DNA from 3 places in the Cellulosilyticum sp. ST5 genome. Region 3 is predicted to be linked to each of the others. Evidence: riboswitches for the same ligand, from Rfam matches in the RefSeq annotation. Region 3 holds a riboswitch; each other region holds the start of a gene.
What was found. A riboswitch is a leader RNA that binds a small molecule or an ion and turns the genes downstream of it on or off. The one in region 3 is predicted to bind S-adenosylmethionine.
Positions count from the first base shown of each region.

Region 1: another riboswitch for S-adenosylmethionine. It lies ahead of QTL86_RS18980 (pyridoxal phosphate-dependent aminotransferase); the one in region 3 lies ahead of metK (methionine adenosyltransferase).
Region 2: another riboswitch for S-adenosylmethionine. It lies ahead of QTL86_RS17710 (ECF-type riboflavin transporter substrate-binding protein); the one in region 3 lies ahead of metK (methionine adenosyltransferase).

Region 1 is NZ_CP132338.1:3,934,269-3,944,393, reverse strand. It holds gene QTL86_RS18995 (MetQ/NlpA family ABC transporter substrate-binding protein) at 1-715, opposite strand, end outside; gene QTL86_RS18990 (methionine ABC transporter permease) at 770-1,426, opposite strand; gene QTL86_RS18985 (methionine ABC transporter ATP-binding protein) at 1,423-2,442, opposite strand; gene QTL86_RS18980 (pyridoxal phosphate-dependent aminotransferase) at 2,454-3,611, opposite strand; SAM riboswitch class I at 3,765-3,878, opposite strand; gene QTL86_RS18975 (trans-sulfuration enzyme family protein) at 4,237-5,361, shown strand; gene QTL86_RS18970 (pyridoxal-phosphate dependent enzyme) at 5,348-6,925, shown strand; gene QTL86_RS18965 (hypothetical protein) at 6,993-8,297, shown strand; gene QTL86_RS18960 (TFIIB-type zinc ribbon-containing protein) at 8,390-9,466, shown strand; gene QTL86_RS18955 (TPM domain-containing protein) at 9,466-10,125, shown strand, end outside.
Region 2 is NZ_CP132338.1:3,655,833-3,665,957, reverse strand. It holds gene QTL86_RS17745 (radical SAM/SPASM domain-containing protein) at 1-240, shown strand, start outside; gene QTL86_RS17740 (hypothetical protein) at 330-503, shown strand; gene QTL86_RS17735 (hypothetical protein) at 536-718, shown strand; gene QTL86_RS17730 (hypothetical protein) at 771-929, shown strand; gene QTL86_RS17725 (radical SAM/SPASM domain-containing protein) at 1,027-2,385, shown strand; gene QTL86_RS17720 (energy-coupling factor transporter transmembrane component T family protein) at 2,763-3,593, opposite strand; gene QTL86_RS17715 (ABC transporter ATP-binding protein) at 3,581-5,296, opposite strand; gene QTL86_RS17710 (ECF-type riboflavin transporter substrate-binding protein) at 5,443-6,003, opposite strand; SAM riboswitch class I at 6,084-6,183, opposite strand; gene recQ (DNA helicase RecQ) at 6,679-8,880, shown strand; gene QTL86_RS17700 (hypothetical protein) at 9,322-9,567, shown strand; gene QTL86_RS17695 (Rho termination factor N-terminal domain-containing protein) at 9,701-10,125, shown strand, end outside.
Region 3 is NZ_CP132338.1:4,534,611-4,544,735, reverse strand. It holds gene QTL86_RS21680 (hypothetical protein) at 1-884, opposite strand, end outside; gene metK (methionine adenosyltransferase) at 1,181-2,371, opposite strand; SAM riboswitch class I at 2,459-2,559, opposite strand; gene QTL86_RS21670 (rod-binding protein) at 2,625-3,050, opposite strand; gene QTL86_RS21665 (flagellar hook-basal body protein) at 3,064-3,879, opposite strand; gene flgF (flagellar basal-body rod protein FlgF) at 3,890-4,657, opposite strand; gene QTL86_RS21655 (rod shape-determining protein) at 4,675-5,679, opposite strand; gene spoIIID (sporulation transcriptional regulator SpoIIID) at 5,817-6,071, opposite strand; gene QTL86_RS21645 (starch-binding protein) at 6,420-9,323, shown strand; gene QTL86_RS21640 (hypothetical protein) at 9,406-10,125, opposite strand, start outside.

The DNA.
Region 1 (10,125 bases), 600 kb from region 3:
CTAAGACTTCTTTGTAGATTGCAGTATTTAAATCAATGCCTGCGGATAAAGCATAGTTACCTGGAATAGCTGCTAAATCTGCACTATCAAGTGTTCTTGGAAGCTGCGCCGCTTCTACTGGTGTAATCTTTAGGTTAAGTGGATTTTCTAGTACATTTTTTTCACTAAACTGAGCTACTTCTACTGTTTCATCAATCTTTAATAAACCTGCTTTTTGTGCTTCTAATAAAGCACGTCTTAGATTTGTTACATCATTAGGAACTGTAAAGGTAGCACCCTCTGCTACTTCACTAACATCTTTATACTTGTTAGAGTAAAATCCAAGCCCTGCTGTTGGAATATTAATGAGCTTTGTAAGCTCTAATTGATGCTCTTTCTTGAAGTTCTCAAAGTACACATTATGTTGAAATACATTAACATCTACTTCACCTTTTCCTAATGCTAAATTAGGCTGTACATAATCACTAAACTCAATAATTTCTACTTTATAGCCCTTCTCTTCAAGTGATGGTTTAATCGCATATTTCACCATGTCTCCATAAGGTCCTGGGCAGGTTCCAAACTTAATAGTTGTTTTTTCTACTTGTGTGCTTTGACTTACATCACTACTTGCACCAGCTGTACTTGCTGCTCCTTGTGATCCACTTCCACAGCCTACTAAAGTTCCAAGTCCTAAAATGATTGCACCTATTCCATAAACTAATCTTCTTTTCATATATTCCACTCCCCATATTTTTATTTTTAAATTTTTATAGCTTCTTAAACCAACTTACTTTTTAGTTAAATTAACGGCTATCCTTTCTCCCACCATTTGAATAAGCTGCACTACTACCACTAATAAAATAACGGTAATAATGAGTATATCTGTTTGATAACGTTGATAGCCATAGCGAATAGCTAAGTCACCTATTCCGCCACCACCGACAGTTCCCGCCATGGAAGAATAACCGATGATACTAATTAATGTCACAGTAATAGCTCTTACAATACCAGGTAAGGCTTCTACTAATAGCACGTCAAAAATAATATATTTAACACTAGCTCCCATAGCCAGTGAAGCTTCTATCACACCTTTATCTATTTCAGAAAAAGCACCTTCTACAAGTCTTGCTAAAAAGGCTACTGCTGCTACTGTAAGTGGTACGGTTACTGCCTTTGCTCCTATAGTGGTGTGTAATAAAAAATCTGTAAAAGGATAAAGTAGGACCAGCAAAATAATAAATGGAATGGAACGAATAATATTAATCACAAATCCAGAGATTGCATTAACCACTTTATTTTTGTGTAACAAAGGAGAAGCTGTGATATAAAGTAATAAGCCAAGAACCGTCCCCAAAACGATTGCAATAATCATGGATATCCCTACCATGTAAACAGTTTCTGTTGTTGCCTGCCATAGAGCTTCTATTAATTCACCTGTTTTCATGCGATTTCACCCTCCTTTGGAATAATTAATTCTATTTCTTCAATATTTTCTCCTATATACTTAAGTGCCTCATTAATAGCTTTAACTTCTCCCTCTATACTAACTACCAAGACACCCACTGGCTTTTCTTGAATGTAATCAATGTGACCATGTAGAATGTTAAGTACAACATCATACTTCTTGTTGGTATAAGCAATAATAGGCTCTAGGCTCTTGTCACCCCTATAAGTCAGCTTGATGATTTCCCCCTTCGCTGCATTAATAATCTCCTCTGGTACCTTTATCTGAGTCTTTACTAATCTTTTGGTTAATGCTGATTGGGGACTAGCAAATAACTCGTAAGCGCTATTAACTTCTACAATTTCACCTTGACTCATTACTGCTACTTTTGAGAACAACCTTTTAGCTACCTCTAGTTGATGCGTGATAAACACAATAGTAATCCCCAACTTAGCATTAATTCCTTTTAAGATATCCACAATTTCCTCAGTTGTTTGCACATCTAATGCAGAAGTTGCTTCATCGCAAAGTAAAATCTTTGGATTCGCTGCTAAAGCTCTTGCTATACCTACCCTTTGTTTTTGCCCACCACTTAAACTAGCTGGATAAACATTTTCTTTATCTTCTAGGCCCACTAGCTCAAGTAATTCTTTAGTTCTAGTTTGCCTTTGAGCTTTAGGGTAATCCTGGACTTTAAGAGCAAACTCTATATTCTCCCCTACTGTTTTTCTTGAGATTAAATTAAAGTGTTGAAAAATCATGCCGATTTTCTTTCGTAATCCCCTAATCTCTCTAGAAGAAAGTTTTGTTACATCCTCTCCCTCTACAAAAACACTGCCTGAAGTAGGCTTTTGTAATCCATTAATGGTTCTTACTAAGGTGCTTTTACCTGCGCCACTCCCCCCAACTATTCCAAAGATTTCTCCTGGTTCTATATGAAGTGATACATTACTAACGGCATTAACGATTTGATTTTTTTGTTTAAAGCTTACATTTACTTGTTCAAAACGAATCATTGTAGCACCTCCTAAAAATGTTTTTTTATTTGCGTTAATCTCTCTAAAGCTAGCTCTAGTGTTTCTGGTTTTTTAGCAAAGTGGAAACGTATATATTGATTAACAGGTTCTTTGAAAAAACTAGAACCTGGTACAGCTGCTACGCCTACTTCTTTAATAAGTCTTTTTGCAAATTCGTAGTCTGATGAAACACCAAATTCTTCAATATCAACCATGACATAATAAGCACCTTCTGGCTTAAAGTACTTAAGTCCTATGCTATCAAGCCCTGACAAGAACAACTCTCTTTTCTTTCCGTATAACGCTGTAAGTTCTTTATAGTAGTCATCTTCTAATTTAAGTCCTACTGTTGCAGCTTCCTGAAGAGGGGCTGCTGCTCCTACTGTTAAAAAGTCATGTATCTTTTTACATTGATCAATAATAACCTTCGGTGCTATTACATAACCTAATCTCCAACCTGTAATGGAATAAGTCTTTGAAAGTGAACTACAAGAAATAGTTCTCTCAAACATGCCAGGTAGCGATGCAAAGTAATGATGTTTATATGGTTCAAAAACGATATGCTCATAAACTTCATCTGTAATGACATAAGCGTCATACTCTTTAACAAGCTGTGCAATGTCTAGTAGCTCTTCTTTAGTAAATACCTTTCCAGTTGGATTAGATGGATTACAGAGAATCAAAGCTTTAGCACCTGCTTTAAAAGCTGCTTCAAGTTCCTCTTTATCAAAGTTAAAGGCAGGTGGTTTAAGTGGAATGTAAATGGGCTCAGCTCCACAAAGCACTGTATCTGCTACATAGTTCTCATAAAAAGGTGAGAAGATAGCAACTTTGTCACCGCTATCGCAAATAGCCATCATAGCTGTCATCATGGCCTCTGTACTACCACAAGTGACTACGATATTTTCATCTGGGTTTAATTTAATCCCCATAAAATGTTCTTGCTTCTTGGCTAAAGCTTCTCTAAAATTTTGTGCTCCCCAAGTCACTGCATATTGGTGCGGCCCCTCTATGGCTACCCTTTGTAATTCTTCTATTAATGCCTTAGGTGGATCAAAATCAGGAAAACCTTGTGAAAGGTTAATAGCCCCATGTTGATTAGCAATACGCGTCATCTTCCTAATCACGGATTCTCCAAACCCATCTAATCTATGACTTAACTTACTCATCTTGTTTCCTCCCTTTAATTAACCTTGATCTTGTAGTTTCTTTCATTTTTCCGTGTTTTTCTGCCTACTTCATTTAAAAGTAATATTTTACAAACTATAAAAGCTGCTTTCTTAAGATAAGAAAGCAGCTTTTAAAATTCACTATGCTACATACTCTTATCTTCCAAACCACTTCTGGTTTGCTGGAATTAGCACCTTGAGCATTTTATAACATGTTCAGGTTGCCGGGCGTCACTGGGCCAGTCCCTCTGCCTCTCTGGATAAGAAATTATTCACTTGGTTTTATTTCCTAGTTGTTTTATATGTTTAGTAGTATATTTTTATTTTTTTAAATTGTCAACTATTTTTTAATATATTTTTTTATTTTATTTTCTTTTTAATTTCCCTTGAAGTTACTAGGAATTTCTTTTTTTATAGAACCATTAATGGATAAGTTTTATTTATTATTATTTTCTTATTTGCTTTAGTCTTTGACTATCAATAACTTTTTCTTTTTGGACTGTCACATTTTTAATTCCTTTAAAATAAATATATTTACTAGGAATTAAATTTGATGTATACTCTCTTTAATTTAAAAAATTTGATATATTGTAAAATTTATTACCAATTTAAAGGAGGTTATTTTATGAAATTTGAATCAAAGGTTATCCATGGTGGTATCTCTGAAGATGCCTTTACAGGCGCAGTTAATATTCCTATTTATCAAACATCTACTTTTAGACAAGAAGGGATTGGTAAACATAAAGGCTTTGAATATGCACGCACAGGTAATCCTACAAGACAGGCTTTAGAAGAACTTATTAAAGATCTAGAAGGTGGCATCGCTGGTTTTGCTTTTGCTTCTGGTTTAGCCGCTCTTTCTACAGTCCTTATGCTTTTTAAAACAGGAGACCATATTCTTCTATCTGATAATGTCTACGGTGGTACTTTTCGAGTAGTCGATAAGGTATTCGTTCATCTTGGCATTTCTTATTCTCTAGTAGATACTTCCGACCTTGAAGCTGTTCAAAAAGCTATCACGCCTACTACTAAAGCCATCTTTATTGAAACACCTACTAATCCATTAATGAAAATCACAGACCTATCAGCAATTAGTACACTTGCCAAAAGTCATAACCTCATTTCGGTTGTTGACAACACGTTTTTAACCCCTTATCTTCAACGTCCTATAGAACACGGCATAGACATTGTTGTTCATAGCGGCACCAAATATTTAGGCGGACATAGTGATGTGGTTGCTGGGCTTGTAGTTGTTGCTCATGAAGACCTTAAAGAACGACTTGGCTTTTTACAAAATGCTGTAGGTGGGATACTTGGTCCCCAAGATAGCTTTTTACTTATAAGAGGTATTAAAACATTGGCTATTAGATTAGAAAAGGCTCAAGCTAATGCTAAAGCGATTGTTGATTTCTTACACACTCTACCTCAGGTAAGTAAAATCTATTATCCAGGTTTAGGCGCTATGATTTCTTTTGAACTTAGTGACCCCGAGGTCGCTCTAAAGCTCGTAGAAAATGTTAAACTCATTGCTCTGGCAGAAAGTCTAGGAGGCGTAGAAAGTCTTATTTGCCTTCCAGCAGCTATGACGCATGCTTCTATTCCTGTAGAACAAAGAAAGGCCTTAGGTATAACAGATGGTTTACTTCGTCTTTCTGTAGGCATCGAAGATGCTGACGACTTGATAACTGATTTAACCCATGCACTTAATCTTTCTATCTCTGAAGGAGGTACATCTCATGCACTATATTAATGATATTCGTGAACTTATTGGTAATACCCCACTCTTAAAACTCAATCATATTTCTCCTAATCCTGATATTAATATCTTTGGTAAACTAGAATATCTAAACCCAGGGGGAAGTGTTAAAGACCGTATTGGCCTAAAGATCTTAGAAGATGCCGAAAAAAATGGGCTACTTAAACCTGGCTATACCATCATCGAAGCTACTGCTGGTAATACCGGTATAGGCCTTGCCATGGCTGCCTTTGAAAAAGGCTATCAACTTAAAATTGTTATTCCTGCTAAGTTTGCTATTGAAAAACAAATACTAATGCGCGCCTTAGGTGCAGAATTAATTGTTACTCCAACAGAAGAAGGTATTGAAGGTGCTGTTCAAAAAGCAGAAGAATTAGCAAAGCAAATCCCAACTAGCTTTATGGCTAAACAGTTCGATAATCTCTCTAATAGAGAAGCTCATCGTCAAACAGGTAAGGAAATCTATGATGCCCTTGATGGGAAGATAGATATCCTCGTAGCAGGAGCAGGCTCCGGTGGTACTATTATTGGCATTGCCTCCTATTTAAAAGAGAAAAATCCCAACATCAAAATTGTACTCAGCGACCCTAAAGGCTCTATTCTAGGAGGTGGGGAAGAAGGTACCTACCATATTGAAGGTATTGGTAATCATTTCATTCCTTCTTTATTTGATGCTTCCTATGTCGATGAGGTAGAGAAAATTTCCGATGAAGAAGCTTATTACTATGTACAGCTATTAGGCAAAAAAGAGGGTGTATTGGTTGGTTCTTCTTCTGGTGCAGCTATGGCTGGTGCCATTAAGCAAGCTTATAAAGCTAATGGTAAGGTTAATATTGTAGCCATCTTCCCTGACCGAAGCGAGCGCTACTTTAGCCAGAATCTTTATAACTTCGATATGAATCTCTCTGACTATCGCTTTAATGACCTATTTGATAGTTGGGCTACTCATTATGACGAAACTGTTTACACAAAAAAGGGTGAGTATTATGAAGTCTTTAAAAACTACGAAGAAATTTTAAGAGAAACTGTCTCTTTTATTAATTCACCTACTTCTGCTACAGTCTTAGATATTGGTTCTGGTACAGGTAATCTAGGAGCCGTTGCAGCTAATTCAGGTTATAAAGTAACTGCCATTGAGCCAAATGCTAAAATGAGAGAATTAGCGTCAGCTAAATATCCTCATATTCCTGTTCAAAATGGTTCTTTTCTCTCTTTAGATATTCCTGATGCAAGCGTGGATGCTATTATTTCTAGCTACGCTTTCCACCACTTACAAGATGAAGAAAAAGCTAAATCTATAGCCTTTATGGCTTCTAAGCTTCGCCAAGGCGGTCAAATTATTATTGCAGATACCATGTACGAATCTCCCGAGGCTGCTTCAGCTGTATTAAATTGGGCTGAAAACTATGGCTTTACTCATCTTGCTCAGGATTTAAAAACTGAATTCTATACCACTCACGAAATCCTCGCTCATGCATTTGAAACGGCTAATTTCCGGGTAAGCTTTAAGCAAATGAATCAATTCGTATGGATTTTAGTTGCCACTTTGAACGCATAGTTTATCATATTCATACTCCTAAACCGCATAAACTATTACGACACCTTATGATAAAGGAGTGTTACTTATGTTTGATCCAAGAGATACTTGCCTTTTAGATGATGCACTTGCAAGATTTGATGAACTTGTAAACGCTCCTTGTCTACATGAGCTGACTCATTTCCCAGTATCTCCTTCTGAGACTCCTCCTGCCTGCTTAGGCTTTATTCAAATTGAAGGCTTTCCTGTCACAGATACCTTTAAAGCATTTTCCTTTGTTTTAAATGCTCTAGAAAGCCTTCAAATAACCATTGGCTATGTTATACAAGTGCGCAATGAACAACTTTCTATTTATATTGGTATTAAAGGGGATGAATTTTTCTGCGTTGCTCTTGAAATTTTAAAAAATGGGCTAATTCAAACCTTTCCTGGTATTCAACTTCATGAATTAACACCTGAGGAAAGTTGTGAACTAATTGATCAGCTCTTTAGTCCTTGTAAACATAACTCACTTGCAACTATTTCTGTTATCCCTAATACAAGTACCACAACACCCATACTCACTTCATTTAATAATTTAATGGGAAGAAATGAGGACTTTGTTCTTTTTTTATTAGCAACACCCGTGTCTCTTTGTCACATACGATCTATACTCAACGAACTTATTTGTCTATTTAATATCTTGTCTGGCTTCTCTCAAGGTAATCATACTGCTTCCAAAGGCTTAAATAAGAATGGTTCTACTACTGTTACACGTTCTAATACCGAAACCAATGGTAGGAGTTGTACAGACACAAATACTTCTGGCAGTAGTCATAATTCTTCTCAATATAAAAATATAACATCTTCTACTTCTCTTTCTTTAGCAAATAATAAATCTCTGGGAGTTAGCCTGCTTTGTAATGACTCTTGTGGACACGCAACTAATACTAGCCGTGCTTCTGCTGAGGGTATTACTAATAGTGAAGCTGTTGCTTGTTCTAATAGCCGCCTTACTGCTACTAATCTAACAGAAAACGAAGCCATCGTTTTTAGTATTCAGAATAAGTGCGTCGTAGATGCCTTAGCTACTCTTAATTTACTTATCACCCGCTATACCAACTTATTAACCTTACCTGCCTTTGAATTTGGCGCCTATCTTATAGCACCTTGTTTATCAACAACAGTTCGTGGTGCTTATACTTACTTAGGTGTTGCTGATGACCCCTCCTCTACTATAGGTCCTACGGTTGTTAATGTATGGGATCATTGTAATAGTAGCTTCTGCACTATCTTGAAGGAGTTACAATGCTTTAATCAACCCTTCTTTGAATCCTGTTCTTCGAAAGATTGTCTTTCTAGTACTACTATTATTAGCGGATTAGAATTTATAAGCACTCTATATTTTGTGTAAATATAGAGTGCTTGTTCACAATATTTATTCGATATGCTATACTGATTTCAATAATAGCCTCTATTTATAGGCTTAATAAGGGAGGGTTTGTCTTGTCCGTTGTTTCATACAAATGTCCTAACTGTGGGGGAGATTTAGGCTTTGATCCAGAATCTCAAAAACTCAAGTGTGAATACTGCTTTAGTAGCTTTAATGAGCAAGAGTTAGAAGTTTTGACAACAGAGAAAAGTTATAATGAGCCCGGTGAAGAATTTATAGAATATGGTAATGATGCTACTGCTGAAGAAGGCACCACCATGCTCTATACTTGTCCTAGTTGTGGTGCTCAAATCGTTACTGATGAAGTAACCTCTGCTACACTTTGTTGCTATTGTCATAATCCTGTCGTTTTCTCAAAACAACTTTCCGATGAATTTAAACCATCAAAAGTAATTCCCTTTAAAAAAAGTAAAGAACAAGCACTAGAAACATTTCTTGCTTGGCGAAAGAAAAAACATTTTTTACCTGATGATTTCTCCTCTCCTAGTCAACTTGAAAAAATCGCTGGGATCTATATTCCCTATTGGCTAGTAGATTGTGATACCTCTGGCTATATGAGAGCAACTGGTAAAAAGATAAAATCTTGGACTAGTGGAAGCTATCGCTACACTCAGACAGATATCTATGCTGTATCTAGGGCTGCTTCTATGTCTTTTGATTACTTGCCTCATGATGCTTCCAAAAAAGCTGATGACCTGGTAATGGAGAGTATCGGTCCTTATAATTATGATGATCTTGAAACCTTTTCTTTTTCTTATCTAACAGGGTTTATTGCTGAAAAATATGATGTAGATAAAGATACCATTTATCCAACTATTAAATCTAGGGTAGAACGTGCTGTTGAAACAGAGCTTCGTAACTCCATTCATGGCTACACCACAACTGCTGTAGGTGGTAAAAATGTTCAAATTCATCGCACCCGTTTTCACTATACTTTGATGCCTGTTTGGATGTTAACTTATATTTATAAGGGGCAGACTTACATGTTTGCTATGAACGGTCAAACTGGTAAGACTTTTGGTAGCTTACCAATATGTAGCAAAAAGCTTAACTTTCTATTCCTTTGGGTATTCCTCATTACTTTTGCTGTTGTCTTTTTTGCATTAGCTTATACAGGAGGTCTTGCCTAATGAAACGTAGAATGAGTTCTTTAATATTTACTTTAATATGTTTTTTTACTTTATGTAGCTCTCTTATGGCTGCTGTGCCTAGAGTTAATGACTTAGCTGATTTACTTAACCTTGATGAGATTGAAAGTTTAGAGAAAAAGCTTGATATACTTAGTGAGACTTACCAAATGGAAACAGTCATAGTCACCACCAATGATGCTGAAGGAAAAACTGCCACAGCTTATGCTGATGACTTCTATGATACAAACGGTTATGGCTATGGTGACAATTGGGATGGGATTCTCTTTTTGATTGATATGGATAACCGAGAGTTAGCTATCTCTACTAGCGGACTAAGTGCTAAATATGTAGATGATAGGCGCATTAATACCCTAATGGATACTATTGCCCCGTACCTTACTGATGCCAATTATTATCAAGGCTGTATTACATTTATTAATGGTGTAGAGACCTACTTTAAATCTGGCATTCCTTCTGATAGCCATTTGATTTTCGAAGATGGTAAAAAACCATTTACCAATAGCTATGGTACTCCTCTGACTGCAAAAAATTACTTAGTCTATGCAGGTATTGCCTTTCTTGCAGCACTTGTAATGGCTTCTATTGTCAGAGCTATTATCAGTTATCGCTATAAGCATCCACGTCATACCGTTCCTGCT
Region 2 (10,125 bases), 880 kb from region 3:
AAAGGCTTAGGCTTAGCATTAGCTAAGATGGGACAAGTAGAAACAGGAATAGAGCATTTAAAAAAGGCTATTGAGTACACAGATCATAGATTCTTGGATCCCTATTATGATTTGGCAGTTATTTTAGTTGAGAATAATTATGAAGAGGAAGCTAAAGCACTTATTAAAGAAACTACACTAAAATATGAAGAGTTTAGTATTTATCAACAAATGTTTAATGAAAAATTAGGTGTATCTTAAGAATGACTTATGAATTTTTAATTTTCAATATTAATCAATATGAAATATTGGAAAGTTAAAAATAAGCATTAGAGAGAGGAGGAGAAAATATGAACCAGAATGAAAAACTTATAATGGCTTTAACAGATGAAGAACTTATGGAGTTAACTGGGGGCTTTATAGAATCAGCTGTAGCAAAAGGTGCAATGGTAACATTATTATATGCTATTAGACCGAATCCCAAACCTATTATTGATTTTATATTTAAGGTTCTTAAAAAGTAATACTAAATCGAGTTGATAAAGGGGAGTTTAAAATGGAAAATAAGCAGAAAAAAGAATTAATTATGGATGAAATTGTAATTAAAGAATTACAAGAAATCTCCGGAGGAAATATCTTAACTATAGTACCACCTCGACTTGGAGGAATTTCTAAAATTCCAACAAAGCCACCTATAATAACATTTCCACCGCTTAGTGGCATTGTTAAGAGGGTATAATAAGTAGTAAAGCAGTTAATAATTTTTTTAAACATATAAGGAGGAAAATAAAATGAAAGAAGATGAAAAAGTACTTAAATCATTAACAGATGAAGAGTTAATGCAGTTAGATGGAGGTTTCTTTATTATTGACGTAATCAAAGAAGTAATAAGTAAAAGACCACCCATCATGGCACTTTATGCAGTTTCACCAACTATTAAAAGAATTTAAAAAAGACAATCTATAGAGGTTAATGGTAAGGCAGTTTAGTAAAAATACTTTAACTAAACTGCCTATTAATTTATGGTTTAAAGAAAGGATGTAGCTTATGAGGGTCCATTATATAGAAGAAGACTCATGCACAATAGCATATTTTCCAAGAACATTAAGGTATTTTGTTGTGAATGGAACCATGAAAGATTTTATTAATGCAGTAGAAGAAGGGGTGAGCAGGGAAAGTATTATTTCTAGATTAGAGATAAGTGGGGACCAGTATGATGCATTTAATGAAAAGATACGAGTGTGTTTGGGAGATAATGATTATTTAGTTGATGAATATAGTACTAAAAAACTATTCCTCGAAAAATTATCATTAAATATAAGTAACGATTGTAATTTAAGATGTAAATATTGTTATGCAAATGGAGGTAAATACCATTCATCTAGACAAATAATGACGCAAGAGACGGCACATCGCGCATTAGAGATATTTTTTAATCATTTTGATACCATTGAAAAAGTGGCTCTTTTTGGAGGGGAACCTACTCAAAATATGGAAGTTATCAGGTATGTATGTGAGTATGTATATGAAAAAAATGAAAAGACAGGGCAAAAAACATATTTAGGAATGGTTACTAATGGTACACAAGTAACAGATGAATTGATTGAACTCATTAACAAGTATGATATCCAAGTAACTATTAGTTTTGATGGCACCAAAGAAGCACAAGATGTGGCAAGAGTATTTGCTAATGGAGAAGGTACGGCTCAAGTTGTTATGGACAATATTAGAAAGCTTCAACAATACACTTCACAGCCAGCAAGTATAGAGGTAACCTATCATAAGTATCATCAGGAAAATCAAATGAAGGTTATGGATATTGTAAGAAGTATTAAGCAACAGATTGGGGATGTAGATATTCATATTGTCCCCATGGGATGTAATCAAAAGGAACCTATTAAGGAGTTAATGTTAGATAATCTAGATGAATTTTTAGATGCTATTGATGAGGCGCTTTCGGAAAAAGGAGAGGGGCTATCGTATACTTTTTTAGATTGTATTTTGGAGTCACTCACTAAAAAGACACCATCTAAGTATATTTGTGATGCAGCAATTAATGCATTATCTGTTAGTACCAATGGTGATATTTACCCCTGTTCTGTATTAACAGATATGAAAGATGAGTGGGGAGGATCTATTTATAACGAGAATGTATTAGATGAGCAACAATTTGAATATATGATAAGTAGATATTTAAAGTTTAATAAAATAGAAAATGAGAAGTGCAGTAAGTGCTTTGCACATACAGCATGTTTTGCATGCTTAGGTATGAATGCTATTACTAATGGAAGCCCGTTTGAACTAGATGAAAGCTTATGTGAGTTAAATAGGCAAATGCTAGAGAAGATAATAATAAAGCTTAATGATCTACAAAGAGAGGCAAGGAGAAATGACCTCCTAGCTTAGCAAGTTTGAAAATATCTAGTAAGGTTATTTAATATTAATACCTTTACAGGATATATAAAGTTAGAGGAGTAAGGTGTATCATTTCTTTTGTATTCATTTTGTAATGGATATATTGGACTTAATAGGTTAGAAAAAATGCTGTTCTATAATTTACCTTACAAAAAGATATATATAATAGTTTTTGTAAGCGGAGCAGTGAGTGCAAGTTATTCAGTGGAAAACTAAAGAAAAAGGGGATAAGTACTTATTAAAACAAAACAAATTGTGGATAATATAAAAGAAAACACAATACAGGTTGCCTCAAAATCTTGAGGCAACCTGTATTTATATAGTCAGTGAGAAGCTATTATGCCTCTGAATAAATTCTTTTAATGATTTTATACAAAAGGATTATAGAAGCGGCTACCATTTTTCATAGTAATCCATAAAGAAGCTAAAAATAGTAGAACGACTCCTACAATAGCAATATAATCTCTTTTAGCAAAAGGCCTACTGCTATACCAAGTACGTTTCTTATGAGTTCCAAAAGAACGAAGTTCCATAGCACAACTAATGGTTTCAATACGTTCTAAGCTGCTAAAAATTAGTGGAATCAAAATGGTGCTCATATTTTTAATACGTTTTGTTAGTTTTTCTTTACTAGATAGATCAATTCCTCTTGCTTGCGCTGCAAAAGCAATTTCTCTATAATCTCTTTGGACATCTGGAATATATCTTAAGGCAATAGCTACTGCATAAGAAAGTTTATAGCTTACTCCAATACGATTTAAAGAAGCAGCAAATTCACTTGGGTGAGTAGCTACAATGAATAATAAAGCAATTGGAATAACTGCAAAATACTTAAGTGTTACATTGAGCTGATAGAATAATTGCTCTACAGTTACGGTATAGGGCCCTACTATTTTAAATAATACTGTAGTACTACCATAAATCTTACAACCTTCCATAGGGGAAAAAATAAAAATAGCAATATTATTAATTAAAAGGAAGGCTAATATAAAGTAAACTACAAAAGCCACATCCTTAAACTTAATCTGAGATACTTTAAAGCAAATTAAGCTCAATATAAGTAACATAGCTAATACTCTTGTATCATAAGTAAGCATAGCAGTTAAGGAGCAAAAAATTAAACAGATTAGTTTAGTAGCTCCAGTTAAACGGTGAATAGGGGAATCTGCCTCAAGATATCCGAGCGTTACATTTGGCATAGATTTCTTCTCCTTCTATCTTCTTTAATAAAGCTTTGAACAAAAGCTTTAGGGTCTTCAAGTTTTACTTTAACTGCAAGTGAATATAAAGAAGTCTCTTTAAGATGAGCTGGTGTAATGATGTTTGAAGTTGTAAGCACATGAGTCACAGTATTATCAGCTAAAATTTCACCATCGGCTAAAACAATAGCACGATCTGTATACTCTAACATTAAATGCATATCATGAGTAATCATGATGATTGTAATGCCTTCATCATTAAGTGACTTCAAGAATTCCATCATCTCTGTATAATGCTTAAAGTCTTGTCCGGCAGTTGGTTCATCTAAAATAAGAATTTCGGGTTTACTTACTAAAATAGAAGCAATCGTTACACGTTTCTTTTGACCAAAGCTCAGTGCTGAAATAGGCCAGTTACGCATTTGATAGAGGTCGCATACTTTAAGTGTTTCATAAACTCGTGCTTTTACTTCGGCTTCAGGTAAACCTTGATTACGAAGTGCAAGTGCAACTTCATCATAAAGCATTGGTTTAGAAATCATTTGATTTGGATTTTGAAGTACAACACCGATAGATTCGCAGCGTTCTTTAATGGTTAAGTGTTTCATATCCTGTCCTTTAAGGAGTAGTCTACCTTTAGTAGGTTTATAAAAACCACAAATCAGTTTTGAAAGTGTAGACTTACCAGCGCCATTTTTGCCTACGATACTTAGCATCTCACCCTTATAAAGTTTTAAGTTAATATCTTTAAGTAAAGCTTTACTTCTATCATAGCTAAAGTTAACTTCTTCAAATTCAAGTAGCACATCATCATTAACTTTGTCTTTAATTTCTAATGTATTATTCATAAAAGCTTCAAGTTTTTCTTTACATCCTTTAAGATTAATTTGATCTAAAGGTTCAACTTTATCAAAAGCTTTAAGATCACATCCCGCATACTTAAGTGCTGTAATATAGAGTGGTTCACGAATACCATTTTGTTTAAGGGTATCTTCTTTAAATAATCGATTTGGGGTTGTATCTAATAGAATATGACCTTGGTTCATAACGATGATACGGTCTATAGGTCGATGTAAAACATCTTCTAAACGATGTTCGATGATAATAATAGTCTTACCAGTCTGCTCATGTACTTGATGAATTAGGTCAATAGCCTTTTCACCAGTAGCTGGATCGAGGCTAGCTAAAGGTTCATCAAAAAGCAAGATATCGGCATCACTTACAAGGGTACCGCCTAAAGTAACACGTTGTTTTTGCCCGCCAGATAAAGAGTGAGGTGCCACATTTAGAAAATCATCTACCTCTACAATAGAAGCTACTTCACTTACTTTTGTCTTCAGCTCATTTTGTGCGATACATTTATTTTCTAGGCTAAAGGCCATATCCTCGCCTACAGTAAGTCCAATAAACTGACTATCAGGATCTTGAAGAACCGTCCCCACCATTTGAGAAAGTTCAAATAGGCTAAGATTGGCAGTTTCTTTACCATTGATTTTTAAACTACCAGTTGATGTACCTTCTGTTCTAAAAGGAATAAGGCCATTTAAAGTAGCACCTAAGGTACTTTTTCCTGAACCAGAAGGACCTAAGATGAGTACCTTTTCACCTTCATAAATAGTTAAGTTAATGTTTTTTAAAGTAGGTTCATATTGTACTCTATATTGAAAGCTAAAGTTATTAAATTCAATAACAGGTTTTTTCATAGTTGTTCCTTTCTGTATCTATTGACTATCGCTCATAATATTTAATCATCTTCAAGATACAATATTATAAACTGTAGCCTCTGGATAATGAGCTCTAAATGTAAACAGCTTTGAAGTTGTAATAGACATTTAGAACGCAAGTTATATTAGTCTTCAAGTTTTAAACTTCCGGTTTGGATTCTAGTTTTAGCATAAGAAGCTAATAAAATAGAACCTAATACGCCGATAGTTATAATATTAGAGATTCCAGATACTGCTCCTTGAATATAAACCTTATTACTTGGTTCTGCATAAATGAGTATATCTAAAGTAGGAGCAACAATCCCCCAAGCCATTCCATTTGCTATAACTTGGAATAAATTAAAGAGGATGAGTTGTTTTTTACCAAAATAGCCATCTTGAAGTTTTAAGGCTTTAACTGAAAAACCAATAATGAGTCCAACTACGGCTGAAGCAATAATCCAGCTAAACCATGGTGACCCATAAGCTGTAATATCCTTTAATGTATGTCCGATGAATCCGATAGAGGCACCAGCTAGAGGGCCATAAAGCACAGCCATTAATGCTAAAAAAGCATAAGCTGTTTGAATTTCTGTATTGGGAATCCCCGTAGGAATAGAAGCAAAACGTCCTAAGATTAAAAAGACTGCTGATCCAATTCCTATGGCTACAATTGTACGTATAGAAAGTGTTTTGTTATTTTTCATTGTGTCTCCTGTTTTTAAAATAGATGATTTCCTTTAAACGCAAAAAAGCCTGAGTATAAACTCAGGCTTTGACCGGTCTATACTCATCTTCCAGTTTGTTTACTGTTGGATTTGGCACCTTGATATTATACAGGTTGCCGGGCTTCATAGGGCCAGTCCCTCCGCCACTCGTGATAAGCAAGTATATTCATATGTAAATATAATATTATGTAAAGTGATTAGTGTCAATTGAATTATTATGGAATTAAAGTAAAGAAATAGAAATAGCTTTAAAATAATCATCAAGAATTCTAAGTGAAAAATATTTTTGAATTATTATATAGTGAAAATAAGTAATAAAATAAATTGTGAAGCAAGCAATACAGCGAATTTTAATGATTAAAAATAGAAGTGACCGTTATAATAAAATTTATAAAGTAGTCAAATGAGTGTTTTATTTAATCTAGGAGGGCCGTACAATTCACCGGTGCTAGTAAATAATGAATAGGACAATATAAAATAGAGGGAAAAAGTTTATATGTTTAAGTGGTGCGTCATTATGGTTATAATGGATAAATAGAGAACAAGGCTATATTTAAGATTATGGCACATTCAGAGACGTGGATTATACTGTTAAGAATGGGTGAGAGTAGAGTATTTCGAAACAATAAATAGAGAAAAGAAGGAGAAAGTAAAATGAATCCATTAAATATACTAAAGAAATATTATGGTTATGATGCCTTTAGACCTGGGCAAGAAGAATTGATTCAGGCTATCTTATCAGGCAAAGATGCATTAGGGATTATGCCAACTGGTGGGGGGAAATCCATATGCTATCAAGTACCAGCACTTTTATTGGATGGAGTGACTATTGTTATTTCTCCTCTTATTTCTTTGATGAAAGATCAAGTAGATACACTTAAAGAGTACGGCATTGAAGCAGAGCTTATTAATTCTACTCTAAGTACAAAAGAATTTAGAGAAATTAGAGCCAATGCTAGAATGGGAGCATACAAGCTTTTATATGTAGCACCAGAACGTCTAGAGACTGAGAGTTTTATGGATTTAATAAGGGAGGTTCCTGTTTCTATGGTTGCAGTGGATGAAGCCCATTGTGTGAGTCAGTGGGGACATGACTTCAGACCTAGTTATAGAAGAGTTAGTCAAATACTTTACGCTCTTCCTAAGAGACCGATTGTAGCCGCTTTTACAGCAACAGCGACGCCCCTCGTCAAAGAAGATATTATTAAGCTTTTAGAACTCAATAAACCATTTGAGTTAACCAGTAGTTTTGATAGACCTAACCTTTATTTTGAAGTAAGAAAGCCAGAAAATAAACTTCACGAAACTGAAATGTATCTAAGAGAACATGTTGGTGAAAGTGGTGTGATTTACTGTGCAACCAGAAAAGGTGTAGATGATCTCTATGAAAGACTACTTAGGTTAGGTTTACCATGTACAAAATATCATGCGGGTTTAAGTGAAGCTGAGCGAAGTAGCAATCAAGATGACTTTTTATATGATAGAGTATCAGTGATGATTGCGACTAATGCCTTCGGAATGGGGATAGATAAACCCAATGTAAGATTCGTATTACATTATAATATGCCTAAGAATATGGAAGGCTATTATCAAGAAGCAGGTCGTGCGGGTCGTGATGGAGAAGAAGCACAGTGTATTTTACTTTTTGGTACACAAGATATTATGACTAATCGTTATTTAATTGAAAATGCTAATGGATTGGGCAGACAAATAGAATATGACAAGTTAAATAGCATGGTTGATTACTGTAATACTGAAAGTTGCCTTAGAAACTATATTTTAAATTATTTTGGTCAGCAAACCCTAGAAGAAGATTGTCATCATTGTGGTAGCTGTAATAATGATACGGAAGAATCGGACATCACAGTAGAAGCACAAAAAATCCTGAGTTGCGTTAAACGAATGAAAGAACGTTTTGGTAGTACTCAGGTAGCAGATGTACTGAAGGGATCAAATACTCAAAAAATCAAAAGCTTCAAATTTAATGAACTTACTACTTATGGAGTAATGAAGGACTATCCAAAAGATACAATTAAAGAATTAATCTCATTTTTAGTAGCAGAGGGCTATTTACAATTAGTAGGCACCCAATATCCTATTATCCAGCTTACAGAAGCGAGTTATGAAGTATTAAAGGGAAAAAAGCCAGTCACCATTAAGCGTATTTTAGTCAAAGAAACAACACCAGTAAGAAGTAGATCTGGATTAGATGCAAAGGTAGACCTAGTTTTATTTGAGAAACTTAGAAGTGTACGATATGATATTGCTCATAAACAGCATATTCAGCCGTTTATGGTATTTCCAGACACCACTTTAAAGGAAATGAGCAGTAGATATCCTACAACAGATGAAGCACTTCTTCAAGTATCAGGAGTAGGAGAACATAAGTTAAACAAATATGGCCAAGACTTTATAGCCATTATTAAAACTTATGTAGATGAGAATAATATAGATATTAGTAAAGCGTTAGCTTCATTAAGTAAGAAACATTCCGAACCACTATCTAATCTGGAGGGAGAAGCTACTTTAGATGGAAATACCATACCAAAGAAATCATCACCTAGAGATAGTCATAAATTAACCTATGAGCTTTATATGCAGGGAAAGGGAATTCATGAAATAGCTGATGAAAGAAATCTTACTCAGATGACAGTGGAAAATCATCTTATAAAATGTGTCCAAGAAGGATTACCGATAGATTTTACACAGTTTATACCATCAGAATATGAGGAACAAATTATAGAAGCTATTGAAGAGTGTGGTGCTACCCTGCTTAAACCGATTAAAGAAATGTTACCTGAAGAAGTTACGTATACTGCTATTAAGTTTGCACTTATAAAGTATGGCAAATCATAGCTATCAACATGATGCTTTGATTGATACTAAAGTTATTTAAGTTAGATATTAAACTAATAAAAGTAATACTTTAAATGGTTAAAGAACCACTTTATATTAAAGAAAGACTTTAAGAATGCGATTGTATACAATTGTGCATAACAAAGAGGAAATGTGGATAACTAGTGGATAAGTGGCGTTTGTTTAACATAAATCTGTGGAAAAACAATGTATATCTGAAAATTATATACTATTGTAAGTGTAAAAAGAGAGAAGTATAAACGTTCTATTTCTATTCTCTTAGCAGATGTATGAGTATTAAGTTTCCAATGACAAATTGATTAATTCATAGTAGGATTTAAGATTAAAAAAAGTAAGTTTAATATAAAGAATAGGATATGTATAACTTAAAAAATGTGATACCATAGAACTATATTAAACGTAAGATGAGGGGGAGATACAATGCTAATTTTAAAAGAAAGAGTGCTTTATGAAGGATGTAAATTATATATAGAATTCACACATCGTGCAGATATAATAATTTATAGCCTGGTATTAGAAACTGTAACAGGGGAGAATGTTATGCTCTATGCCTGTGATACAAAGAAAGTTATAGATTTTATATTTGATGCTGTCATAGCAGAGCTCAATGGTTCTAACAATAGAGTGGTTGATGTAAACTATATTATTAGTAATGCATGCGAATAATTTGTGAACTTAATAAAGTCCCTTATAAGATGAGATTCCAAAAACATCCTATAAGGGATTTTTGATTATAGAGATATAATATGTTAGAATGAAAATACTTTGTGAAATTGTAGGATTTAAAGAGGAGATAGTAATGGAATTATCATATGGAAAAAAGGAGCTAGAACAAATAGCTAAATTATATGGAATCAAAGGAGCATACAAATTAAAAAAAGCGGAATTAATAGAAGCTTTACTTGAAGCAATTCCTCAAAAGATGCCAGAGATTCTACCTATGTTAGATGAAATAGATATTAAAAATTTCGAAGCACTTTTTAATGAAAATAAGGTAATAGATAATGAAGATGAATTAGAATGCTATTACAACTTGATGGAATTAGAGTTGGTACAACTTATAGAGGTTGATAAAAAGCGCCAGTTAATAGTAGCAGATTTAGTTAAAGATGCTTATAAAAAGATAGATATGGTTCCTATTATGGAAGAAATAAAACTAAATAGCGCTATGAGAAGACATATTATAAGCATACTAAACTTATATGGCGTTGTTAAATTAAATTG
Region 3 (10,125 bases):
TTCACTTCTGATTTTTCAGCTACGCTAATATCAAATTTTTCTTTATCTACTGCTACTTTAATAGCGGCTGACATATCAGCTACATAGCTATCTTTATTGAATGTATAGCTTGCTTTTGCAGTACTACCAGTAACCATAGGTTTAATTATAGCTTTTGTTTCTGGTCCATAAATAGCTTTTGCTTGTGCAAGAGCTTCTTTGATTTGGTCATCTGTAAGACCCATTGCTTTATAAGTTTCTGTTAATGTAGCTGCTTGTGCATCAATAGCTTCTGCACAAAGATCAAAGAATGCATCTACTAATTGTGAATCTTTAAGTTCAACAGTATAAGTGTTATCTTTTTTGGTAACTGGAACCTCTACTTTAGAATTAGCATAAATATCAAAACCTTGACTTGATAGTTTCGTTATTTGCTCTTTGCTCATTCCTGACATTTCCATAGCACTTGTTAAATCAAGAGCTAAATAGTCTTTACTTACATCTACTAATGTTGATGGATCAACACCTGCCATAGCCGCTACATCTTTAATAAAGCTTGTACTTACATAGAACTTCATACCATCCATATAGAATTTAATAGGTGAAATTTTAAATGGTGCTTTTGTAACGTCAATCTTTTGACCAGAAAATTCAACATTCTTAATAGTCATAGTAGCTTCCATCTGTAAGTCTTTACTATTTGAATAACTTACAACTTCTGCATTTGCCTTAAATGATTCTCCTTGATAAGTAAAGCTTACGTCTAAATTACTTTTTGTCTCCATCGCTTCCCATGTAGAAACTGTCTTTAACTCATTAATTAGTTCTACACCTTGAGCATTACAACCTACCATAGTAAACATCATTACAAATGTTACCAATAAGGCTAATACTTTTTTCTTCATTACAAATCCCCTCCATAAACCAAATTAATAAAATATTTTTTATTTATACAGAATACTATAGCACATTTAGATTTCGATACCACTAGAATTTATGATTAATTAATAATTGTAATGTAGTTGTAATATTAATTCTTGTTCATGCAAAAAGCGTTGCTACGATTTTTCCTCGTAACAACGCTTTTTTATTTTAATCACTCTCTTACTCTCTCATCTCACAATTCATATACTCTTCTAAAAGGCACTCTAGACAGCAGGATTCAACCAAAGCTTTCCTATACGGATTATATTCTAGTCGCCTACTTCTCTGCTGCAGCTTTTAATATTTCAGCTTTATCAGTTCTTTCCCATGGTAAATCCACATCAATACGACCAAAGTGTCCATAAGCTGCTGTTTGTTTGTAGATAGGTCTTCTAAGATCTAACATCTTAATAATACCTGCTGGTCTAAGGTCAAAGTTATTACGAACAAGTTCTACTAATACTTCATCACTAACAACACCTGTACCATGTGTATTTACGAGTACTGATACTGGCTGTGCTACACCAATAGCATATGCAAGCTCAATTTCACATTTTTTAGCAAGACCTGCTGCTACAATGTTTTTAGCTACGTATCTAGCTGCATAAGCTGCTGAACGGTCTACTTTAGTTGGATCTTTTCCAGAGAAAGCACCGCCACCATGACTTGCATAACCCCCGTAAGTGTCTACAATGATTTTACGTCCTGTAAGACCTGAGTCTCCTACTGGTCCACCAATTACGAAACGTCCGGTCGGATTAATAAAATATTTTGTATCTGCATCCAATAAGTTCTCTGGAACAATTGGTTTAATAACATATTCCATAATGTCTGCATGAATTTGTTCTTGGGTTACTTCTGCTGCGTGTTGCGTTGAAACAACGATTGCATCAACTCTTATTGGTGTATCTCCATCATACTCCACAGTAACTTGTGTTTTACCATCTGGTCTAAGATAATTTAAAGTACCATCTTTACGTACTTCTGATAAACGTTTTGATAATCTATGAGCAAGTGAAATTGGCATTGGCATAAGTTCTGGTGTTTCATCACAAGCAAAGCCAAACATCATTCCTTGATCCCCTGCGCCAATAGCTTCAATTGCATCATCTGTCATCTCACCTTTTTTAGCTTCTAAAGCTTTGTCGACACCCATAGCAATATCTGCTGATTGTTCATCAAGTGCTACAATTACACCACATGAGTGTCCGTCAAAACCATACTCTGGTGCGTTGTAACCAATTTCATTAATAGTGTCACGAACTGTTTTATTGATATCTACATAACAATTTGTTGTAATTTCTCCCATTACTAATACAAGACCTGTTGTAAGTGCTGTTTCACAAGCAACTCTTGCATTTGGATCTTGCGCAAAAATAGCATCTAAAACTGCATCAGAGATTTGGTCAGCAATTTTATCTGGATGCCCTTCTGTTACTGATTCTGAAGTAAATAATCTTTTTGCCATATCATAGCCTCCTTTAATTTTGTGTAAGACAGAAAACCATATAAAAAACCCCTCATTAAAAATGAGGGGTTAGCGTTCGCACAGTCATCCTCATCTTACGTAATAAATACGTGGGAATTGGCACCTTAGCTTTAAACTAGGTTGCCGGGTTTCATAGGGCCCTGTCCCTCCACCTCTCTGGATAAGAATTTTTATTCTATTTTCGATTTATTTTAACATTATTATTTTTTATTGTCAACAAGAGGAACATTTCTTAAACTTCCTCTTCGGTTTTGATAGCTTCATTAGCCATTGCTGCTTTATTTTCATCACTAATCTGCATTTGAGCAGCATATGTATTGGTCATTTGTTTATACATAGCATCAGAAAGACCGATGCCCCCTGCTTTAACCATTTCATCACATAAATTATTGATGTAAGTATCCTCAAACATAGATTCATAATCACCTTTAGCTATCAAACTATCCCCTGAAAGCATAGATGATTTCATTTGCTTAAACATCATGCTGAGCATATAACCTTCAAGTTCATCACAAGCTTCTTTTAGTTCTGTGTCATCTTTCTTTGCCATAGCTTCTGATAAAATAGCCTCAAAATCTTTTGTTCCTGCTGTATCAGCAGACTCCGTAGCTACTTGCTTTTGCAAATCTAATAGACTTGAAACCCCTGAAATTTCCATCTAGCTATCCTCCTTAGCTCTTAAGCTGATTAGCTTGTCCTAACATATCATCGGCTGCTTTAATAGCTGTTGAGTTAATTTCATAAGCTCTTTGAGCAATAATTAAGTTAACCATTTCCTGTGCTATTTGCACATTAGAACCTTCTAGGTAACCTGTACGAATCGTTGTTTTAGTCAATCCATCATCATCAACCTCTGCTAAAGGCTCTCCGGAAGCTGGTGTTTCTTTATAAAGGTTATCTCCTACAGCCTCAAGTCCTGCTCTATTAGCAAATTGAACAATTCTTATTTGAGCTACATCCATTTCGAGTCCTGTCTCATCTAAATAATAAATATTTCCATCTTGCCCTATTTCAAGCTTATCCATAGGAATTTCTGTCCCTACTACAATAGACTCACCTTCTGTAGATAGTACTGGATGCCCATCGGCTGTAACTAACGCATAACTTCCTTCATCAGGAATCATAGCAAATCTAAAGCTACCATCCCTAGTATAAACCTCAGAACCATCTGTCTGACCAATAGCAAAAAAACCATTTCCAACTAAAGCAAGGTCTGATTCATTACCTGTTTCTTGAAGAATGCCATTTGTATAATCTCTAGAATTAGCTAGCGCACGTACACCATGCCCTACTTGTTTAACTGTAGGTGCCGCCTGTGCATTAGGATCATTAGCTTCTCCCATCGTTGTATAGAGCAAGCTTTTAAAGTTAGTTGTTTCTTTTTTATAAGCTGCTGTATTAACATTAGCCATGTTATTAGAAATGGTATCTACATTAAGTTGCTGGGCGGTCATACCTGAAGCCGCTGTATATAATGCTCTAATCATATTCTTCCTCCTATACTCTACCTAATTCATTAACAGCTTTACCAAGTAAACTATCTTGTACTTGAATCATTTTTTGATTTGTTTCATATGCTCTTGAAACGGTAATCATATCTACCATAGCAGTTACAGGATTAACATTGGCTGATTCTAAATAGCCCTGAATGAGCTGCCCTTCAAAAGGCAGCCTAGCCGCCGTACTACTATATAAGTTATTGTCCATTTTTGTTAATGCCCTACTGTCTTCAAATCTAGCTAATTCTAAGGTATCAATATACTGACCATCTAATGTTACTTCTCCTTGACTGCTAATCACTACATCTCCACCAGTGGCTAGAAATTCTTCGCCTAAAGTAATGGGACCATCTAATCCCATAACAGGATAGCCTTCTTTAGTCACTAAATCTCCATATTGATTAATAGAAAAATTACCATCTCTTGTGTAAGCTTCTCCATTTGGAGTTTGCACTACAAAAAAGCCATCTCCTTGAATAGCCACATCAACCATTTCCCCTGTTGAAATAACTGAACCTTGAGTAAAATCTGTATAGACCTCGTCAATCTTTGCCCCATAAGTAATATTACCTATTGGTCCATTATTAGGCACTTGGTTTTGAGTGTCATTTAATCTCGTCATTAATACTTCTTGAAAAGAAGAAACTACTGCAACATCTTTTTTATATCCAGTAGTCGTTGTATTAGCTAGATCATTAGAAATAATCTCTAACCTTTTTGCCTGTACATTCATACCTGTGGCAGCTGTATAAAGTCCTCTTACCATCTAAAGGCCTCCTTTTTTTAATCTCTTTCTCTTACTCCTTTAGCATATCTATATTCAACCCACATACCTGTTCCGATAGCTACACATGACATAGCATCATCTGCAATCACTGCATTTATTCCTGTCTCCTGCAAAATAAGCTGATCAAGACCTTGAATAAGACTTCCACCACCTGTAAGCACAATTCCCCTATCTGAAATATCAGAAGCTAATTCTGGTGGTGTTATTTCTAGCACAGATCGGATACCATCAACAATACTTGCTATTGGTTCTTCTAAGGCCTGTCTAATTTCTTCTGAAGTTACTACCATATTTCTTGGTAATCCTGATACTAAGTTACGACCTCTAATTTCTATTTCGGCTGGAACTTCTCTTTTAAATACACTTCCAACATTAATTTTTATCTCTTCTGCTGTTCTTTCTCCAATAAGAAGGCTATATTTCTTTCTCATATACTTAATAATAGTATCGTCAAACTCATCTCCGGCTATTTTTAAGGATTTTTTTACAACTGCTCCTCCTAATGAAATAACTGCTATATCCGTTGTTCCCCCACCTATGTCTACAATCATACTTCCACATGGACGCGAAATATCTATGCCTGCACCAATAGCTGCTGCAATAGGTTCCTCTATCGTATCAACATATCTGGCTCCTGCTTGTTTTGTAGCATCTTCTACCGCCTTTTTTTCCACCTCAGTAACACCACTAGGAACACATACTCCAATGCGTGGTTTTACAAGTCTGTGACCAATAGCTTTGTGAATAAAATACTTTAGCATTTGTTCTGTAGCATCATAGTCTGATATAACACCTTGTCTAAGAGGCCTAACAGTAGTAATGCTCCCCGGTGTTCTGCCTAACATACGTCTTGCTTCTTCTCCTACAGCTATGACTTCCTTAGTCTTCTCCTTTATTGCTACCACCGATGGTTCTCTAAGGACAATGCCCTTCCCTTTCACATAAACAAGTACATAGGCAGTCCCTAAATCAATTCCGATATCCGCTCCCATTCCAAACATTTGAATTCTCCTTTGTTATAGTAAAATTGTATTTTAGGGTTCACTTCTTTTAGCATATTATAACATTAAAACTCTATTTTTTGCAAAAAATTAAAAAATAATTATAGCACCTCAAAATGAGGTGCTATGTATTAAAATTATTTAATTAAGCTAGAATATTTTTCTTTTGTAGCCAAGCCACCTCTTAGGTGTCTTTCTGCCTTATTTAGTTCTAAAACCTTCCTTGCCTCATTGGCAAGTTTAGGATTAATCTTCTCTAGTCTTTCTGTTACATCTTTATGAACCGTACTTTTACTAATCCCAAACTTCTTTGCAGTTTCCCTTACAGTAGCATTAGAATTAATAATAAACTTTGCTGACTCTATGGCTCTTTCTTCTATATAGGCTTTCAAGAAAAGGCCCCCCTTAACTCTGGCTCTTGATTTAATCTTATGCGAGGCCCTTCCTACTTATTACAAATAAATTAAGCTTTTTGCTAGGAAATTATACAACTTATTATTTTCATTTAAAATACGTCTCAGTAGGACAAGATTATCACCCTTTCTAGCTTTTTTGCTTTCTTTATAAGAATACTAGCTATATCTTAAATAACTAACAATCTTCTGTTTTAAATTTTAATTTTGTAAATTATATAAAATATATTGAATTTTTATTGATTAAAATTGTATAATCACTATATATATTTTAGTAAACATTCTATGTTTATTGTAATATATACAAAAATTCTAAGGGGGTAAAATATGAAACGTAAAAGAAGTATCAGAAAATGTACTAGTTTATTAGCTGCAATGTGTATGTTGTTTTCACTATTGTTTGGTAACGTTTCCACATTAGGAGCTAACAATTCACTAACTGTACATTTCAAAAGCACTTGGGGAAGTAGCTACATCTATTACTGGCAAACTAATCCATCTACCACTACAGTTAATTGGCCCGGCGTACCTATGCAAAATGATGGTAATAACTGGTATTCTTATGTCTTAGATGTATCTAGTGCTAATTTAATTTTTAATAATGCTAAAGGTTCACAAACAGCAGACCTTTCAAGAACATCTGGTGAATGGTGGTATATGAATGGTGTTTGGACAGATTATAATCCTGAAGCTCCTTGTGATTCCCAAATAGTTGTTCATTTAAAGAGTGTTTGGTCTTCTCCATATATTTATTATTGGGGAGCTAGCCCTAGTTTACCCGGTGTAAGTTGGCCTGGTGTATCTATGGCTAAGGAAGATAATAATTGGTATACGTATACATTAAATGCCAATTCTACAAATTTAATCTTTAGCAACAAGGGTAGTAATCAAACTAAAGATCTTAATTTGACTAAAGGTAACTGGTGGTATATGAATGGTACTTGGTACGACACTAATCCTGAACCAATTCCTACTCCAACACCTACTCCTACTCCTACTCCTACTCCTACTCCTACTCCTACTCCTACTCCTACTCCTACTCCTACTCCTACTCCTACTCCTACTCCTACTCCTACCCTAGATACTATCAAAGTTCATTATAAGAGTAATTCTCCAGCTACACTGTATTACTGGAAAGCAACTCCTACTTTAGCCACGGTAAAATGGCCTGGAGTAAGTATGACTAGTGAAGGTAATGACTGGTATGGCTATGAACTCAATACCTCTAGCACTAATTTAATCTTTAGCAATAACGGCAGTAGCCAAACTGCTGACTTATCACAAACCAAAGGTGAATGGTGGTATACGGCAGGCAAATGGTACGACCATAATCCTGATAATGACCCAGAAAATCCTCCTGATCCAGAACCTCCTTATGAGTCACCTGATCCAGTTGAATTTAACTATGGCAATAGTGACTTTAGAGATGAAACAATCTATTTTGTCATGACTAGTAGATTTTACGATGGTGACTCAAGCAATAATATCCATTGCTGGGATGATAAAAAAGCGGGAAATCCTGATTCTGACCCTGCATGGCGTGGAGACTTTAAAGGTCTTATCGAAAAACTAGATTATATTAAAGCCTTAGGTTTTAGTGCCATTTGGATTACACCTGTTGTTGAAAATGCTAGTGGTTATGATTATCACGGCTATCATGCTATAGATCATAGTGAGGTAGATAGTCGATATGAGTCTACTGGGGCTACTTATCAAGATTTGATTAATGCTTGTCACGAAAAAGGTCTTAAAATCATTCAAGATGTTGTTTGGAATCATACTGGTAATTTTGGTGAGGAAAATATCTATCCTCTCTTTACTAAACAAGGAGATTTAAGCTCTTCTGATTGTCTAGTTGATATCTCAGATGGTAAATTACCTGCTAACTATGATGACTTAACACCTGAGGCTCAGTATCAAGCAAGACTGAATGCCATGAAAACTGATGAAGAAGATACTAACAAGATTTATCATCACGAAAAATCTTTATCTTGGGAAGGTTATACCGTTCAAACAGGACAAATTGCTGGTGACTGTGTAGACCTAAATACCGAGAATCTTACTGTTAGTAATTATTTAGTAGATTCCTATTCTAAATATATTGAAATGGGTGTAGATGGTTTCAGATTAGATACCGTTAAACATATTTCTAGATTAACATTAAACAATAATTTTATTCCACAGCTATTATCTACTGCTAAACAAAGTGGTAACAATGATTTCTTTATGTTTGGTGAAGTATGTACTAGATATCGCCAAGTATGGAACAGTAATATTCCTAACGTCTCTGCTCCATTTTACACTTGGCAGGATTCCAAGGATTATGCCTGGGATACCTTAGCAGAGAGAGTAAACTCTACTTCTGCTTTTTGGAATGATAATATGAATCCTAGTAGCCAGCCAACTAGTACTAACCACCTGTTGCAAGGAAATTCTTACCATACACCTAATTGGAATGAGCGTAGTGGCTTAGATGTTATCGATTTCCCTATGCACTGGAATTTTGGTAACGCTTCCGATGCTTTTAATGTCGCTGTAAGTGGAGATCAATATTATAATGATGCAACCTTTAATGTAACTTACGTTGACTCTCACGATTATGCTCCTGATAATGCACCTGAAAATAAACGTTTCTCTGGCAGCCAGGATACTTGGGCTGAAAATTTAAATTTAATGTTTACTTTTAGAGGCATCCCAACCATTTACTATGGTAGTGAAATTGAATTTATGAAGGGTGCTCCTATTGATGTAGGTCCTAATGCGCCTCTTAGTACTACTGGAAGAGCTTATTTTGGAGATTATATTGAGGGTGATGTAAATGTAACTGACTTTGGTGTTTATAGTTCTGCTAGTGGAAAAATGGCTGAAACCTTAAACCACCCATTATCAAAACATATTCAACGTTTAAATATTATTAGAAGATCTATTCCTGCTCTTCAAAAGGGCCAATATAGTGTTCAAGATATTAGTGGTAATATGGCTTTTAAACGAGCTTATCAAGATGCTGATACCTATTCATTTGCACTTATTGCTTTGTCTAGTCAAGCTACCTTTAACAACATTCCAAATGGAAAATATATTGAAGTTATCACTGGTAAAACGATTAATGTAACCAACGGAAAATTAGTATCTGATTCTATTTCAAAAGCAAATATGCGAGTTTATGTATTAGATACTACTAGCAATACTGTAAAAGGTAAATTAGGTACAGATGGTACTTACCTTCGTTAATTAACCATCTTCTGCTATAAATGAATAAACTCTTCCTTAACTGATGACTCTTAGGGGCAACAGTTAAGGAAGAGTTCTTTATTTATTGTACAATTTTACCTTGTGTCTTTAAATCTACTAGTACATTACTTACTATCTTATTGAGCTTTTTATCATATACAATAATATTCATATTACCTCTACTAGTAAAATAATTATGGTCCTTATAATCTATATTACTAAGTGTATATCTTTCTTGATCATTATAAGCCACTTCAATAGGTAATCCTAAGTCTCTTATTGCATCATTTAGAGCTTCTCTGTCTACTTCATAAGGTATTTCTCCATCTTTCATTATAGCTATGTAATGTCCTTTTAACTTTTCTTTTTGTAGTAAGCCAAAGTCTTGACACACCTTTAAGCTTTCCTCTGAGACAGTATCTAGCGAAACATTTGAAACGGTAGTGAATAATACCACATAATCTTCTGCTTTTACAGCTTCTACATAATCCTTTAAGTTCACTATATTTCTGAGCTCATAGGCTTTTTCCCATCTTTCATTTATTTGCACAGCTTGATCCCATGTTTCTTTATAGCTTACTTTGTTTCTCTTATCTTCTAACTGAAACTCATCTGCTAAGTAAGCACTAAAATGCTTACTTACTTTCTTGGCACCTAGTAAATTAACATGATTCTCATCATAGAAATCTTTACTTAAATCCAGTCCTACTTCTTTATAAAGCATATTATAGTCAATAAAATGAATATTGTTCTCCTTTGCAATAGCTTCTACAGCATTATAGTAGGCCTTTTGCTCTTTTGT